One region of the Caballeronia sp. LZ032 genome, then DNA from elsewhere that is predicted to be linked to it. Evidence: predicted binding sites of a transcription regulator. Region 1 holds the regulator's gene; each other region holds the start of a gene.
The links. Region 1 encodes HrcA, which represses chaperone genes, less so after heat shock. Its sites were predicted from a motif close to TTAGCACTCNNNNNNNNNGAGTGCTAA; they were not measured.

Region 2: the regulator HrcA is predicted to act here: its motif matches at 2,915-2,941, upstream of rpoH (RNA polymerase sigma factor RpoH).
Region 3: the regulator HrcA is predicted to act here: its motif matches at 2,796-2,822, upstream of QCE69_RS11640 (co-chaperone GroES).

What each region holds. Positions count from the first base shown of each region.
Region 1 covers NZ_JARUXP010000001.1:398,947-404,500, forward strand. Annotated here, with positions in the region: gene recN (DNA repair protein RecN) at 1-1,149, opposite strand, end outside; gene QCE69_RS01885 (NAD kinase) at 1,184-2,080, opposite strand; gene hrcA (heat-inducible transcriptional repressor HrcA) at 2,339-3,355, shown strand; gene hemH (ferrochelatase) at 3,488-4,555, shown strand; gene QCE69_RS01900 (RNA-binding S4 domain-containing protein) at 4,581-4,988, shown strand; gene QCE69_RS01905 (hypothetical protein) at 4,960-5,121, opposite strand; gene grpE (nucleotide exchange factor GrpE) at 5,510-5,554, shown strand, end outside.
Region 2 covers NZ_JARUXP010000001.1:229,996-235,549, reverse strand. Annotated here, with positions in the region: gene leuA (2-isopropylmalate synthase) at 1-1,608, shown strand, start outside; gene QCE69_RS01120 (nuclear transport factor 2 family protein) at 1,648-2,031, opposite strand; gene QCE69_RS01115 (acyloxyacyl hydrolase) at 2,076-2,642, opposite strand; gene rpoH (RNA polymerase sigma factor RpoH) at 3,021-3,956, shown strand; gene nagE (N-acetylglucosamine-specific PTS transporter subunit IIBC) at 4,095-5,554, opposite strand, start outside.
Region 3 covers NZ_JARUXP010000001.1:2,492,328-2,497,881, forward strand. Annotated here, with positions in the region: gene QCE69_RS11625 (DUF72 domain-containing protein) at 1-112, shown strand, start outside; gene QCE69_RS11630 (hypothetical protein) at 141-572, shown strand; gene groL (chaperonin GroEL) at 690-2,330, opposite strand; gene QCE69_RS11640 (co-chaperone GroES) at 2,426-2,716, opposite strand; gene QCE69_RS11645 (DUF4148 domain-containing protein) at 3,180-3,518, shown strand; gene QCE69_RS11650 (DUF2242 domain-containing protein) at 3,735-4,475, shown strand; gene QCE69_RS11655 (3-hydroxybutyrate oligomer hydrolase family protein) at 4,459-5,554, opposite strand, start outside.

The DNA.
Region 1 (5,554 bases):
TTCCTGCATGCCTTCGGTGACCGCCTTCGACAGGCTCTTCGCCGCCTTTCCGCGCGCCTTCGACAAGCCCTTCGCCTGTTCGAGATAGACGCCGCGTGCCTTTTCGGCAGCGGCGGCGAGCGCGTCGAGATCGCCTGCGGCGTCGAGTTCGGCCAGCTGGCGGCGGCGTGCCTCGTGCTCTTCAGGCAGGTTCTCCGGCTGAAGACGGAACTTGCGCGCGGTGGAGTGCAGCTGATCCATGCGCCGGTCCACTTGCGCCAGCCGCTCGGGATCGAGTTCGAGTCGCTGCGCGTAGTGCGACAGGGAATACGCCGCTTCCTGCAACTGGATCTCGGCCGGTTCGAGCGACGCGAGCACGTCGTTCAACGCCGGATCGATATCCGCGAGGCCGCGCAGCTTCGACGTGATGGCGCCGAGCTGCGAGATCATCGCCTCGTCGGACTCGGACAGCGCGCCGAGTGCGCCCTGCACGCCGTCGATGAGACTCGCCGAATGCGACAGCCGATGCTGCTCCGCGCTCACTTCCTCCCATTCGCCCGGCTGCGGCGCGAGCTTGTCGAATTCACTCAACTGCCATGCGAGGCGTTCGCGTTCCAGTTGCAGCTCGCGATCGCGGCTCTGCGCGCTTTCCAGCGCCTGCTGGGCGTCGCGCCAGGCGCGCCACGCGCGATTCACCGCGCCGGCGGTGTCCAGCAACTGCGCGTGGGTGTCGAAGAGTTCGCGCTGCGCGTCGGGACGCATCAGCAATTGATGCGCGTGCTGGCCATGGATATCGACCAGCATCTCGCCCACTTCGCGCAGCTGCGCGAGCGTCGCCGGCGTGCCGTTGATGAACGCGCGCGAGCGGCCGTTCGAGTCGATCACCCGTCGCAACATCACGGTGTCGGCGCCTGCTTCGCCAAGCGCGTGCTCCTCGAGCCAGGTAACGACCAGCGCATGCGTGGAGAATTCGGCGGTGATGTCGGCGCGCGGCTGGCCGGTGCGCACGACGCCCGCGTCGCCGCGCGCGCCGAGCGTGAGCGCGAGGGCGTCGATCAGGATGGATTTGCCGGCGCCGGTTTCGCCCGAAAAGACCGTGAAGCCGGAGTCGAACTCGATGTCGAGCGCGGCGACGATGACGAAGTCTCGAATGGAGAGGTGTCGGAGCATGGATGCTTCGCGGAAGAGGGTCTGGCGAATCGGATCAGAGAGTGGAGGTGTCCTGCGACGGATGCTCGTTCCAGTGCAGCTTCTTGCGCAGCGTCGCGTAGGTGCTGTAGCCGACCGGATGCAGCACCGGCACCGTATGCTTCGAGCGGCGGACCTCGATGGCGTCGTTGAGCTCGACGGCGGTGAAGGACTGCATGTCGAAATTCACGTTCACGTCCCGGCCGCCGATGATCTGGATGGTGACCTTGGAGTCGTCGGGCAGCACGATCGGACGGTTCGACAGCGAGTGCGGCGCGATCGGCACGAGCACGAAGCCTTGCAGCTGCGGATGCAGGATCGGCCCCGCCGACGACAGCGCGTAGGCCGTCGAGCCGGTGGGCGTGGCGACGATCAAGCCGTCCGAACGCTGGTTGTACATGAAGTGCCCGTCCACCGAGACGCGCAATTCGGCCATGCCGGAGAAGCCGCTGCGATTCACCACGACGTCATTGAAGGCGAGCGCGTGATAGATGGGCTTCTCGTTGCGTACGATGCGCGCTTCGAGCAGGGTGCGTTCCTCGCGCTCGAACTGCCCGGCCAGCATTTGCGGGATGATCTCGCTCATTTCCTTGAGCGGAATGTCCGTGATGAAGCCGAGGCGTCCGTGATTCACGCCGATGAGCGGCGTCCTGTACGGCGCGAGCTGCCGGCCGATGCCAAGCATGGTGCCGTCGCCGCCGAGCACGATGGCGACGTCCGCGCGGGCGCCCATCTCGGCGATGGAGAGCGCCGGGAATTCCGTCACGCCGACCTCCTTCGCGGTGCCCGCCTCGAACACGACCTCGAAGCCTTGCTGCGCGAGGACATCGGCGAGCGCTCGCAGCGGCGGCTCGATGCCTGGCGTATTGGGGCGCCCGACGAGGGCGACCGTCTTGAATTGACCGATTTCCATGCCGGCATTACACCATAGTCAGTGAGCGAAAAGAACCGTGGGTCCCGCGCCGCAAGCGCTCGCGCACGTCTGGGCGAAACGCGCGCCGGCATGCCCATTGTTTCTCGCTAGAATGGAGCGGACGTTGAACGCGATGCGGCGCGCTGCAACGCGAGGCAACGTGACGCAGCGTGAGAATCGTGGAACGCCAGACCCACCCCAACTCTACCCATGAGCCGCGGCGCGCCGCCACCTGCCCCATTGAGCTAAAATCCGGCCATGCTAGACCCACGTGCACAAACCCTCCTCAAGACGCTGATCGAGCGCTACATCGCCGAAGGTCAGCCGGTCGGTTCGCGCACGTTATCACGGCACTCCGGCCTGGAGCTGAGCCCCGCAACAATCCGCAATGTGATGTCCGACCTCGAGGACCTGGGCCTCGTGGCGAGTCCGCATACCTCGGCGGGACGCATTCCGACACCGCGCGGCTACCGCCTGTTCGTCGACACGATGCTGACTGTGGAAGCGCCGCAAGACGAAGCGATGACAACCGCGGTGAAGACCCGCTTGCAGGGCGAGGAACCGCAGAAGATCGTCGCGGCCGCGGCGAGCGTGCTGTCCAGCCTGTCTTCGTTCGCGGGTGTCGTACTGACGCCGCGCCGCAGCCACATGTTCAAGCAGATCGAGTTCATGCGGCTGTCGGACAAACGCATTCTGCTCATCATCGTCACGCCTGAGGGCGACGTGCAGAATCGCATGATGGCGACCCAGCGCGATTACTCGCCGTCCCAGCTCACGGAAGCCTCCAACTACATCAACGCGCATTTCGCGGGCCTGTCCTTCGACGAGGTGCGCCGCCGCCTGCGCGAGGAAATCGACCAGCTGCGCGGCGACATGACCACGCTGATGCAGGCCGCCGTGGTGGCGACCACCACCGAGACGGACCCGATGGACACCGTGCTCATTTCCGGCGAGCGCAACCTGCTGGAAGTGGCCGACCTCTCCTCCGACATGGCGCGGCTGCGCAAGCTCTTCGACCTGTTCGACCAGAAGACCTCGCTGCTGCAACTGCTCGATGTGTCCAGCCACGCGCAGGGCGTGCAGATCTTCATTGGCGGCGAGTCGAACCTGGTGCCCATCGAGGAAATGAGCGTGGTTACCGCGCCGTACGAAGTGAACGGGAAGATCGTGGGCACGCTCGGCGTGATTGGCCCGACGCGCATGGCCTACAACCGTGTGATTCCGATCGTGGATATCACCGCGCGGCTGCTCTCGATGTCGCTCAGTCATCAGTGACGTCCTCGTTGCGCTCATCTTGACGGGTGTCGACGGGCGGCGCTACTCGGCCATTCGGCCGATGATGCGGCCGAAAGCGCGCCGCTATAATGGTCCTCACCTTTCAGCCACCGCCTCCGGCCCGCCTGCCCTATGCGTTTCGACCTCGAGTTGCCCTCGCAGCCCAGCGCTTCTCATCGCGTCGCGGTGCTGCTGATCAATCTCGGCACGCCGGACGCGCCCACGCCGCGGGCCGTGCGCAAGTATCTGGCGCAGTTCCTGTCGGACCCGCGCGTGGTGGAGATTCCGTCGCTGGTCTGGCAATTCATCCTGCGGCTATTGATCCTGCCGCTGCGCGGGCGCGCCTCGGCCCGCAAATATGCGCAGGTGTGGATGCCGGAAGGTTCGCCACTGCGGGTGCATACCGAGAAGCAGGTGGAAGGATTGCGGCGGCTGTTCGCGGCGAACGACTATCGCGTGATCGTGGACTATGCCATGCGCTACGGCACACCCGGCATCGGCGCCATGCTGAATCAGCTCAAGCTCGAAGGCGCGGAGCGCATCCTGCTGCTGCCCATGTATCCGCAGTATTCGTCCTCCACCACGGCCACCGCCTTCGACGACGCCTTTACCGCCCTGAAGCGCGTGCGCAATCAGCCCGAGATCCGCACGGTGCGCCATTACGCGGATCATCCCGCGTATATCGCCGCGCTCGCCGAGCAGGTGCGCGACTACTGGCGGCATCACGGCGCGCCGGATTTCGCGGCCGGCGACAAACTGGTGCTGAGCTTCCACGGCGTGCCCAAGCGCACCATGGATCTCGGCGATCCGTATCACGACCAGTGCCAGCAGACCGGCTCGCTGCTCACCGCCGCGCTAGGGCTCACGCCGGTCGAGTGCCGCGTGACCTTCCAGTCGCGCTTCGGCCGCGCGGAATGGCTGCAGCCCTACACCGCGCCCACGCTCGCAGAATTGGGCGCGGGCGGCGTGACGCGCGTCGACGTGTTTTGCCCCGGTTTCACGGCGGATTGTCTGGAGACCATCGAGGAAATCGGCATCGAGGTGCGCGACGAGTTCCTGAAGGCCGGCGGCAAGCACTTTCACCGGATTCCCTGCCTGAACGCGTCGCCTGCGTGGATCAAGGGCATCGGCGAAATCGCGGCGCAGCATCTGCAAGGGTGGCCCGTGCAGGCGCCGCAGCCGCTCAGCGCGGTCGCGTGAATCCGGCTTCAACCAGCATGCAGCGATGAACTACAAGATTTCGACGGATCCCGGCGCGCGCCTGCGCATCGACAAATGGCTGTGGGCGGCGCGCTTCTTCAAGACGCGTTCGCTCGCGAGCGACGCGGTGGAGAAGGGCCGCGTGAAGATCGGCGGCGCGGGCGTGAAGCCTTCGAAGGAAGTGCGCGTGGGCGATCTCGTCGAGATCGATATCGAGCGCATTGTCTGGCGGGTCGAGGTGCTGGGCGTGTGCGACGTGCGCGGGCCGGCCAGCGTGGCGCAGACGCTCTATGCCGAGACGGAGGACGGACGCGCGCAACGCATGGCCGAAGCCGAACGGCGCCGGACCTTCCGCGAGCCGGCCGCGCAGCTGCAGGGCAGGCCGACGAAGCGCGACCGGCGCGTCATCGACAAACTTTCTGGTTCGGATTGAAGTAGCGTTCCATGGTGGCGTGAACGCCGCCGTATTCGGTGGTGCGGTCGGTGACCGCGCCTGACATGCAGATGGTGGTGGTGCCCGCGACGAGTACCAGGGCGACCACCGCGATAGCAAAGGTCAGTTTCATGGTACCCCCGGTAATGGGTTTCCCCGGCCACGAGGCGCATGCAGGTGCATGCGGGCGCTACGGGGCAGGGTCAGGAAACGGGCAAAGGCTGAAGCGGGTTTGAAGCATTCGGAGGATTAGGGTTAACGTGCGTCCTGCGGGTGCTTCTCTGGAGTGTAGGAGACCGGGGGCTTTCCCTCAATCTCATTCTGCGCGGTGCGGCAAAACGCGCGTTACCGCTCGTTTCAGGCGTCAGCGCTTCGTCTGCACGCTGAAATTCGTCCGAAAAGTTCGCCGTCACAGCTTGAAAATGTCCGTGACGCCCCAACTTCCGCAGCTAGTGCGGAAGACAGCGCCAATGCCCTGTTTTCTCATCCGATTCAACTCACAGCAATACACATTCAGCGACATGGAAAACACGCAAGAGAATTCAGCGAGCCAGAACCCCACGCCC
Region 2 (5,554 bases), 170 kb from region 1:
CGCCGCTGGCCCAATCGCACGATCGAACGCGCGCCCATCTGGATGAGCACCGACCTGCGCGACGGCAACCAGTCGCTGATCGAGCCGATGAGCATCGCCGCCAAGCTCGAATTCTTCGAGATGCTGGTGAAGATCGGGTTCAAGGAAATCGAAGTGGGGTTCCCTTCGGCATCGCAGACGGATTTCGATTTCGTCCGCAAGCTGATCGACGAAAAACGCATTCCGGACGACGTCACCATCGAAGTGCTCGTGCAGTCGCGGCGTGAACTCATCGAACGGACGTTCGAGGCGGTCGAAGGCGCGAGCAAGGTGATCGTGCATCTCTATAACGCGATCGCGCCGTCGTTCCGCAAGATCGTGTTCAACCAGTCGAAGGACGAGGTGAAGGCGCTGGCGGTCGAAGGCACGCGCATGATCAAGGAATGCGCGGCCACCCGGCCGGGCACGCACTGGACCTATCAGTACTCGCCCGAAACCTTCAGCATGACCGAGCTGCCGTTCGCGCGCGAGGTGTGCGACGCCGTCGCGCAGATGTGGCGGCCGACGCCCGATCACAAGATGATCGTGAACCTGCCTGCCACGGTCGAAGCCGCCTCGCCCAACGTCTTCGCCGACCAGATCGAATGGATGGACCGCAACATGGGCTTCCGCGACAGCATCGTGTTGTCGGTGCATCCGCACAACGATCGCGGCACGGCGGTCGCCGCCGCGGAACTTGCGGTGCTGGCGGGTGCGGACCGCGTCGAAGGCTGCCTGTTCGGCAACGGCGAGCGAACCGGCAACGTCGATCTCGTGACGCTCGCGCTCAATCTCTACACGCAAGGAATCGATCCGGGCCTCGACTTCTCGGACATCGACGCCGTGCGCCGGCTGGTCGAACGCTGCAACCAGATTCCGGTGCATCCGCGTCATCCGTATGCCGGCGACCTCGTGTTCACCGCGTTTTCGGGTTCGCATCAGGACGCCATCCGCAAGGGCTTCGCGCAGCGCGAGCCGGGCACCGTCTGGGAAATTCCCTATCTGCCGATCGATCCCGCCGATCTCGGCCGCAGCTACGACGCCGTGATTCGCGTCAACAGCCAGTCCGGCAAGGGCGGCGCGACCTATCTGCTCGAACGCGGCCTCGGTTTTACGCCGCCGCGCCGCGTGCAGATCGAATTCAGCCACGCCGTGCAGCAGGTCACCGATGCCTCGGGCGCGGAAATCGGCGGCGAGGCGATCTGCGAACTCTTCAAGCGCGAGTATTTCGACGCGGGCGGGCCGGTGTCGCGCGTGGACGCAGCGACGTTGTCGGTGTTCGGCAAGCGCGTCACGGTGCCGGGCGCGGCGAGCGCCTCGAATGCGGCGAGCGGCGATGCATGGGCGCGGACGGTCGCGTCGGTGCTGGGCATCGAGGCCAGCGTCAACTGGCTTGAAACGGCCGTGACGGCGGGCGGCGATACGGCGGCGTTCGTCGGCTGCCGGGTCGGCGACGGGCAGACGCGCTTCGGCGTCGCGGTGCATGCGAATCCGGCGCTGGCGGTCGCCGATGCGGTCGTGAGCGCGGTGAACCGCTCGAAGCGCGTCGGACAGGTGGAACGGCAGGACGAGACGGTGGAGACGGCGTAACGCCGGGTTGAGGGGGCGGCGCGCGCAGCTATTCGAGTGCTATTCGAGTGCAACGCGCGTTGCCTGCAGCGCCAGCAGCTGCCACTGCCCTTCGCTCTGGACGTGGACCGCGGTGTAGGCGATGGGAAACAGCAGCGCGCCGTTCTTCGATTCCATTTCGATCAGCGCCCGCCCCGACACCAGGCAGGTGTCGCGGCCTGCTGCGAAGACGTCCTGCGACTGGATCTCGATCTGCCGATACCGCCGCCGGCCCGCGGTGATCGCGTCGATGAACTGGCGCTTGGTTTCGCGCTTGCCGTTGGTGTGGACATAGCAGACGTTCTCGGCCAGCAGCGCGTCGAGCGCCGGGCCGTCGCCTTCGACCATGGCCCGAAAGCGGTCGCGCTCGAGGCCGCGGATGGCCTCAATGGTTTTCGCCGGCATCTGTCGGTCCTCTTGAGTCGAGGAACCGCTGCGCCGGCGCCTCGTCAGAAGTTGTATTGCAGATAGAGCTGGCTGAAATTTATACCAGGATTCGGCTCTTTGATACTGGCGTTCGAGAGATGCTGGAAGCGGAAGCCCGCCTGATAGTTCTGCTTCTCGCCGAAGATCATGCCGACGCCGACCATGTCGGCGAACTGGAACGCGGTGGACACCGTGAAGTCCTGCGTGATCCGCGTGTGCGACAGCAGCCGCACGCCCACGCCCGCCTCGATGAACGGCCGGAAATAGCCCGAGCTCTTCACGAAACGCAGCACCGGCGTCAGACCGAATTCCCAGATGTTCGGGTGCACGGCATTGTCTTCAGTGGTATGCCAGTACGACACGTGGCCCTCCCCGACGACCGTAAAATGGAAGCCGCCGATTTCCCACCAGGTGAGGCCGGGATCCCAGACCAGGCCGAGATCGGCTTTTTTGATGTCGCGATCCGCGACGCCGCCGGCAAACTGCACGCCGAACCGGTCAGCATGCGCGGCAGCCGAGGCCAGGCCGAATGCGGCGCAGACTGCCAGACGGGACAGCGGACTCAGCCAGGAACTCTTTTTTTTATGCATGGGCACCCCATATGCTCCGATGACAGGCGGGTTCACGAGACGACAGTCGTCTGGCGGATTCTAGAGACCTTTTAAAACAATTGCAGGATTTGCTGCTGCCTTACACTTTTCGTTGAATTATCTTTCGTCTGCCAGGTTCAAACTGGAAATACATTCGACACTGCCGCCCATATCGGTAAGTCTGACCTTGTACGCCGCAACAGTCTGTCCTATTAAACCCGCAACTCTGATAGCATTTGTGGGAACTCCCGCATATCCCTCCCCTCTAACACTTAGCACTCGTTGAACCGGAGTGCTAATATCGTGCTTGACTTGCCGCGGCCGGAATCAACAGAAGGCCAAGGCAAACAGCAATTGTTGATTAAGGAGCTTATGAGCGTGTCCAATGCGATGACCCTTCCGAATGTACTGAGCTCGGCACCTGCCAAGGCATCTTCGGCAGGCGCGCTGACGTACGCACAGTCGTCGATGTTGACCGGCCAGATCGGCAACATCGATTCCTACATACAAGCAGTGAACCGTATTCCGATGCTGTCGCAAGCAGAGGAACGTCAGTACGCCACTGAATTCCGCGAACAGGGCAACTTGAACGCCGCGCGCCAGCTGGTGCTTTCGCACTTGCGGCTGGTCGTGTCGATCGCCCGCAACTATCTTGGCTACGGCCTGCCGCACGCGGACCTGATCCAGGAAGGCAACATCGGTCTGATGAAAGCCGTGAAGCGTTTCGACCCGGAGCAAAACGTGCGCCTGGTGTCGTACGCCATGCACTGGATCAAGGCCGAGATCCACGAATACATTCTGCGCAACTGGCGCATGGTCAAGGTCGCAACCACGAAGGCCCAGCGCAAGCTGTTCTTCAATCTTCGCAGCCACAAGACCAGCCATGCGGCATTCACGCCGGACGAGATCGAAGGCCTCGCGAGCGAACTGAACGTGAAGCGCGAGGAAGTCGCGGAGATGGAAACGCGTCTGTCGGGCGGCGACATTGCGCTCGAAGGCCAGGTGGAAGACGGCGAGGAAGCGTTCGCGCCCATCGCCTATCTGGCTGACTCGCACAACGAGCCGACCAATGTGATCGCCGCGCGCCAGTTCGACAAGCTGCAAAGCGACGGCCTGGCCGACGCGCTGGAGTCGCTCGACGAGCGCAGCCGCCGCATCATCGAGGCGCGCTGGCTCGACGTGCAGGACGACGGCTCGGGCGGCAAGACGCTGCACGAACTGGCCGATGAATTCGGCGTCTCGGCGGAGCGCATTCGCCAGATCGAGGCCAGCGCCATGAAGAAGATGCGTTCCGCGCTGCACGACTACGCGTAACGCCTGACTATGCCTTAAGCAGAAACTGCAAGGCCGGCCGTCGCAAGACGGCCGGCCTTTTCTTTTTTCTTGCTCCGAATGCAGCATGAGTAACGGCGCCCGCAGGCGCCGTTACGTTACGACAGCTCCATCACCGCATCACGCCGGCAGGGGCGCCGCGCCGCCGCCATTGTTCGACAGACGCGTCGACATCTGCGCGGCATAACGCTGCGCCGCCGCGCCCACGACAATGTGGAACGTATCCGCCGACACCCACGCCACATCCAGCGCCGACAGCCGCTGCCGATCCACCGACGAAGGATCGCGCACGACCACACGCAGGCGCGTCGCCGCGACGGCATCGAGCGAGGCCACATTGGTCGCGCCGCCGAACACCGCGAGCCAGCGCAGCGGATCGGGATCGAGCGGGCCGGCGGTTTGATCGCCGGAAGTCGCGGTAGCCGTAGCCGTGGCCGATGCCACAACAGCCGCCGCCGGTTGCGCCGGCGCCGACGATGCCGGCGTCGCGCCGCGCTCCGACGAATGCTCCAGTTCACCGCGGATTTCATCGGCGATGAGATCCGCTTCCGGCCCGATGATGACCTGCACGTTGGTCGCGCCGCGCTTGAGCACGCCACGCGCGCCAATCGTCTTCAACTGCGCTTCCGAGACCTTCTCCGAGTTCACGACCGAGAGACGCAGGCGCGTCGTGCAGGCATCGACGAGCGTCAGGTTCGACGCACCGCCCAGCGCGGCAATGTACTTCGCGGCACGCGAGCTCGCGGCCGACGCGGCCACCGTGCCCGGCAGCGGCGGAATCAGGCCGCCTTCCACCGTTTGCGTGGCATCGGTTTCAGCGTCGGTCGTGGCCGGCTCACGGCCCGGCGTCGCCATGTTGAAGCGGCGGATGAAGAAGCGGAACAGCCCGTAGTAGATGACGAAATAGATCACGCCGATCACGAGCGCCAGCCAGCCGCGCTGCGACAGCCCGTAGTTCAGCACGTAGTCGATCGCGCCCGCCGAGAACGTGAAGCCCAGATGGATGCCGAGCGCGGAGCAGATCGCAAGCGACAGCCCCGTCAGCACGGCGTGGATGCCGTACAGCACCGGCGCCAGAAACATGAAGCTGTATTCAATCGGCTCGGTCACGCCGGTCAGGAACGCGGTCAGGGCCATCGAGAACAACAGGCCGCCCACCACCGCGCGGCGCTCCTTCGGCGCTTCGTGGAACATCGCGAGGCACGCGGCCGGCAGGCCGAACATCATGATCGGGAAGAAGCCGGTCATGAAGCCGCCCGCGGTCTTGTCGCCGGCGAAGAAACGATGCAGGTCGCCATGCACGATCGCCCCGCCGTCGGGCGGGGTGAACGAACCGAACACGAACCAGGCCAGCGAATTGATGATGTGATGCAGGCCCGTGACGAGCAGGATCCGGTTCAGCACGCCGAACACGAAGGTGCCGAGCGCGCCGGCCGTCGTGAGCCAGTTGCCCGCGCTGTCGATGGCCGCCTGCACCGGCTGCCAGACATAGCCGAACACGATGCCGAGTATCAGGCAGGCGACGCCCGTGACAATCGGCACGAAGCGCTTGCCGCCGAAGAACGCCAGGTACTCGGGGA
Region 3 (5,554 bases), 2.1 Mb from region 1:
CGCCAAAAAGACGGCCGAGGTCTGGTGCGTCTTCGACAACACGGCCGAAGGCCATGCCCAGCCCAACGCGCTGCATCTGATGGAGCGCTTGCGGATTCATCACAAGGTCTGAAGCGTTCGACGCGACGGAGGTTCACGCGATGCACAAGCCGGCAGGACGACTCACCCGCTTACTGGAAGCCGCGCTGCTGGCTGGTCTGCTTGGCCTCTGCGTTCCCGCGCAAGCGCAGAACGCAGCGCCGCCACCCGCCGCCACACCCGCCGGCGACGGCACTTTCCTGCTGACGATCTTCCTCAAGCACGATGAATCGAAGACGCTTCCGCAGATCAATCAGCAACTCAAGGAACAGGGCTACTTCAAGCAGTTCCCGCCGCCGGGCGTGGAAGTGGTGTCGTGGTACGTGATGATGGGCATCGGCCAGGTGGTAACGCTGCGCGTGCCGGCCGACCGGCTGCGCGAGGTGAATCGCGCGATAGAGAGTACCGCGTGGGGCGGATATCGCACGGAGTTCTATCCGACCTACGACTACAAGGCTGCGGCGCAGAAGCTGCGCGACGACATGAACAAGTAGGCGTGTCGTGTCAGGAAAAGGCGGACGAAAAAAAACCTGCATCGCTGCAGGTTTTCTCTGACATGACGCGAGCCCCTTTCGAGACTCGCGCCCATGTAGTCCGGCGTGAAGCCAAATTTACATGTCCATGCCCATGCCGCCCATGCCGCCGGGCATGCCGCCAGGCATCGGAGCATCTTCCTTCGGCAGTTCGGCAACGGCTGCGTCGGTCGTCAGCAGCAGGCCTGCCACCGATGCCGCGTTTTGCAGCGCCGTACGCGTGACCTTCGTCGGGTCCACGACACCGGCTTCAACCAGGTCGCCGTACTCGCCCGTTGCCGCGTTGTAGCCGTAGTTGCCCGAACCTTGAGCAACCGCTGCCACCACGACCGACGCTTCTTCGCCGCCATTCGTCACGATCTGGCGCAGCGGTTCTTCCATTGCACGCAGAACGATCTTGATACCGGCGTCCTGGTCGGCGTTCGCACCCTTCAGGCCGTCGATCGCACGACGTGCACGAATCAGCGCCACACCGCCGCCCGCCACGATGCCTTCTTCCACAGCTGCACGGGTTGCGTGCAGTGCGTCTTCGACACGTGCCTTCTTTTCCTTCATTTCGACTTCGGTCGCAGCGCCGACCTTGATCACTGCAACACCGCCGGCCAGCTTGGCCACGCGCTCTTGCAGCTTTTCACGGTCGTAGTCCGACGTCGCTTCTTCGATCTGCTTGCGCACTTGCTTCACGCGCGCTTCGATGTTCACGGCTTCGCCAGCGCCGTCGATGATCGTCGTGTTTTCCTTGCCCACTTCGATGCGCTTCGCCTGGCCCAGTTCAGCCAGCGTTGCCTTTTCGAGCGTCAGGCCGGTTTCTTCCGCGACGACTTGACCGCCGGTCAGGATCGCGATGTCTTCCAGCATGGCCTTGCGACGGTCGCCGAAGCCCGGAGCCTTGACAGCAACCGTCTTCAGGATGCCGCGGATGTTGTTGACGACCAGCGTAGCCAGCGCTTCGCCTTCGACGTCTTCAGCGATGATCAGCAGCGGACGGCCAGCCTTCGCGACTTGTTCCAGCACCGGCAGCAGGTCACGGATGTTCGAAACCTTCTTGTCGTGCAGCAGCACGAACGGGTTTTCGAGGACGGCGACTTGCTTGTCCGGGTTGTTGATGAAGTACGGCGACAGGTAGCCGCGGTCGAACTGCATGCCTTCGACGACGTCGAGTTCGTCTTCCAGCGACTTGCCGTCTTCGACGGTGATGACGCCTTCCTTGCCGACCTTGTCCATGGCTTCAGCGATGCGGTCACCGATGGAGGTGTCGCTGTTCGCCGAGATCGAGCCGACTTGCGCGATTTCCTTGTTGGTCGTGCAAGGCTTGCTGATCTTGCGCAGTTCTTCGATGGCGGCAGCAACGGCCTTGTCGATGCCGCGCTTCAGGTCCATCGGGTTCATGCCCGAGGCAACATACTTCATGCCTTCACGGACGATGGATTGCGCCAGGACCGTAGCGGTCGTGGTGCCGTCGCCGGCGTTGTCGCTGGTCTTGGAAGCCACTTCCTTGACCATTTGCGCGCCCATGTTCTGGAGCTTGTCCTTCAGTTCGATTTCCTTCGCGACCGAGACACCGTCCTTGGTGACCGTCGGGCCGCCGAACGAACGCTCGAGCACGACATTGCGACCCTTCGGACCCAGCGTGACCTTGACCGCGTTGGCCAGAATGTTCACGCCTTCGACCATCTTGGCGCGTGCGGAATCGCCAAAAGTAACTTCTTTAGCTGCCATATCAAGACTCCTTGATTCGATTCAGTTTTCCGGCTTCGCCATGCGCGCCCGAGGGGCTGCTGCAAAGGGCGAAGCCAGACGTGCAGGAAGGATGCTTACTTGACCAGGACGGCCATGATGTCTTCTTCGCGCATGACGAGCAGTTCCTGCCCGTCCACCTTGACGGTCTGGCCGGCGTACTTGCCGAACAGCACGCGGTCACCGACCTTCACGTCGAGGGCGATTTGCGCGCCCTTGTCATCGCGCTTGCCCGGGCCGATGGCCAGGACTTCGCCTTGATCCGGCTTTTCTGCCGCGGCTTCCGGGATCACGATGCCCGATGCGGTCTTGGTTTCCTGATCCAGACGCTTGACGATGACGCGATCGTGCAAAGGACGAAGGTTCATACACACTCCTCTCTTGATTGAGACTGAAATCGCTGGAAAACCCGTCCTGCAAGGCAATGCCCGCGGGACGGCAAACTTGTTAGCACTCGCGTGCGGTGAGTGCCAATTATATGGACCGGATTTGACAATTTCAAGGATGACGACGGCGGGTAATCCCGTAGCGGTGAAATTTTTTCGAATTTGCCGGCCAGTTGGCGAGAACCGCATGGATTCGTCTTGACCGGGTCCGCGAAGAAAAGGTTCACGGAAGGCCCGCATTTTCAGGCGTGAAATCAGGACGTCTCCTATGAGACCTCAGACCCCGATTGAATCGATTAATGTCGATTAGAGAATTCTGATTTATCCGAATCAGGGTTTTTACCTAGATCGCCGCGAACTAGACTGCCTTCAACGACGAAGCAACAGCAAGCAGCACCACCACTTACTGCCGCATCGTTTCCCCAATCAAGATTCGGAGGTCGTCATGTTGAAGTCCATCGTTCCCGCCCTTGCCATCGTTGCCGTCCTGGCCGCTCCCGGTTTTGCCCAGGCCCGCGAAGACGGTCCCGTCACCCGTGCCCAGGTGCGTGCCGAACTGGTCCAGCTCGAGCGCGCCGGCTATAACCCGGTCGGCGATCAAACCACCTATCCGGCCGACATCCAGGCTGCGGAAGCCCGGGTCGGCGCCAGCCAGCCCAATGCAAGCGCCTTCGGCGGCGCGGCTGAAGGCGCCTCTGCGGCAGGCCATGCGCATCGGCTGAACTTCCTGGATCGCGTCGTGCGTCCCGAAGCCGCCAATCCGGTCGATTTCAATCGTCCGTAATCCGGCTGGCCGCAGCATAAGCAGCAGCACCAGCAGCAGACAACCCGGCCCCGCGCCGGGTTTTTGCGCCTTCCGATGAACCTCAAGCGCACGCCGGTTCATCACGCTGTCAGTCACGGATCGGACGAGGGTTGCATACCGCGTTTTTTCATCGTCCAGTCCGACGGCACTACAATTTGTCTCTGCCGTTGACCCACACTCCGGATCCGCCGCTTTATGTCCATGCCGTCGCTGCGCTCAAGTCTCGTTCTCCTTGGTTTGATTGCCCTCACCGCTTGCGGAGGCCGCTCGGCCACCACCCCCAGTTACCAGCAGGAGCTGTTCAACACCGGCGCGAGCCCGTTCGCGCGCAACTACGACGCCACCGTCAACGAAACCTGCGAGGCCGCGCGCCGCGCCCTGCTCTCGCAAGGTTTCCTGACGACCATGGGCCAGCCCGATACCGTCGACGCCACCAAGAACTTCCAGCCGAGCGCCGAAACCCACGTCGTGGTGTCGTTTCATGTGGTCTGCACGCCGGGGGAAAACGCGACGAATCAGAGCATCGCGTATGTGAACGCCGTCCAGGACGGCTATGCGCTCAAGAAAAGCGATACGTCGGCGAGCGTGGGACTGAGCGTGCTCGGTTCGCTGTCGCTGCCGATCCGCTCGAACAGCGACGCGATGGTCAAGATCTCGAGCGAAACGGTGCCCGCCGGCAAGTTCTACGATCGCTTCTTCAACCTGATGAGCCACTATCTGAACACGGTGCCGCGCAGCGCGCCCGTCGCCGCCGACGAGGTGAAGAGCAAGCCGCTCGCGCCCTCGCTGATCGTGAACTCGCCGGACCTCACGCCCACGCCGATCGTCGTGCAGACGCCCGCCGCCGCCACCGCCATCCCGACTTCGGAGGCGGTCGCGGCGAGCGCTTCACAGGCGTCGTCGGCAGCAGCGGCGCCCGTCAGTTCGGCACGTTGACCGCGCCGCCCGACACGCTGATCGCATTGGCGCCGGGATCGGCGGCGATCGCCGGCAGGTTTGCGGTCGTGAGCGCGGGCGCCGAGCCCGCCGTGCCGCCACGCGCAACCGTCCGCACCACTTGCGAAGGCGGCAGCGTCGCGTTGTTCTTCAGATGATTCCACATCAGGTTCAGCGCCTGAATGTTGTAGTAGTGGACCGGAATGAAGCGCGTGTCGAAGCCCGCGACGCTCAGGAATGCGTCGAAATGCTGGCCGTTGGTGATCTCGTACAGCGACAGCTGGCTCTTGTTGCCCTCCGCCACGCGATTCGCGCCCAGATACGGCCGACCGGCATGGTTGATCGGCACCAGCGCATCCGCGCGTCCCTGCACGATGATCGCCGGCTTGCCGCGCAGGTTCGCGTTCACGCGGATCGCATTCACGCTGGCCGCCATCGTCGCGTTGCCGATGGTCCACAGCGAGCGCAGGCAGGCCGCGCCCGCATAACTCGCGTCGGGCGTGGCAAAGCGATGATCCGCCGCGCCGCCCGTCCCCACGTTGTAGACCAGGTTGATCCCGTTGGTCGGCGGCACGCCATTGCCGTTGCCGAAGACCGTGAGCATCGGCGACACCAGCGGCGCCACGCCCGCCGCGCCGCTCACCGCGTTGGTCGTGCCGAAGCTGAAGTTGCACAGGTTGTCGAGCACGCTCGCCTTCATGTAGGCGTCGGCATACGTGACCGCCACCGCCGGCACCGCCTGCGAATCCCACATCGGCGCCTGCAAGGTATCGGAATCAGTTTCGTAGCCGGCCTGGTGCAGCTGGTCGAGCGCGCTGTTGGCCTGGGCGATCGTCGTGGCGCCCGAGATCAGTCCGCCCGCCGCCAGCGACGCGCAGCGCGCGGTGCGGATCGCCGTGGTCGTGGCGAGCGGCAGCGTCGTCAGGTACGGCGCGCCGGCCGCGGCGGGGGCAAGCGCGGCGCACGGCTGCAGCAGGTTGGCGAGCGTCATGTAGTCGGCAAGCGGCCGGCCGAACGAGCCGACCGGCAGGCCGCCCTGCCGCACCGACACCTGCGACGGCAGGTTCAGATTGATCTGC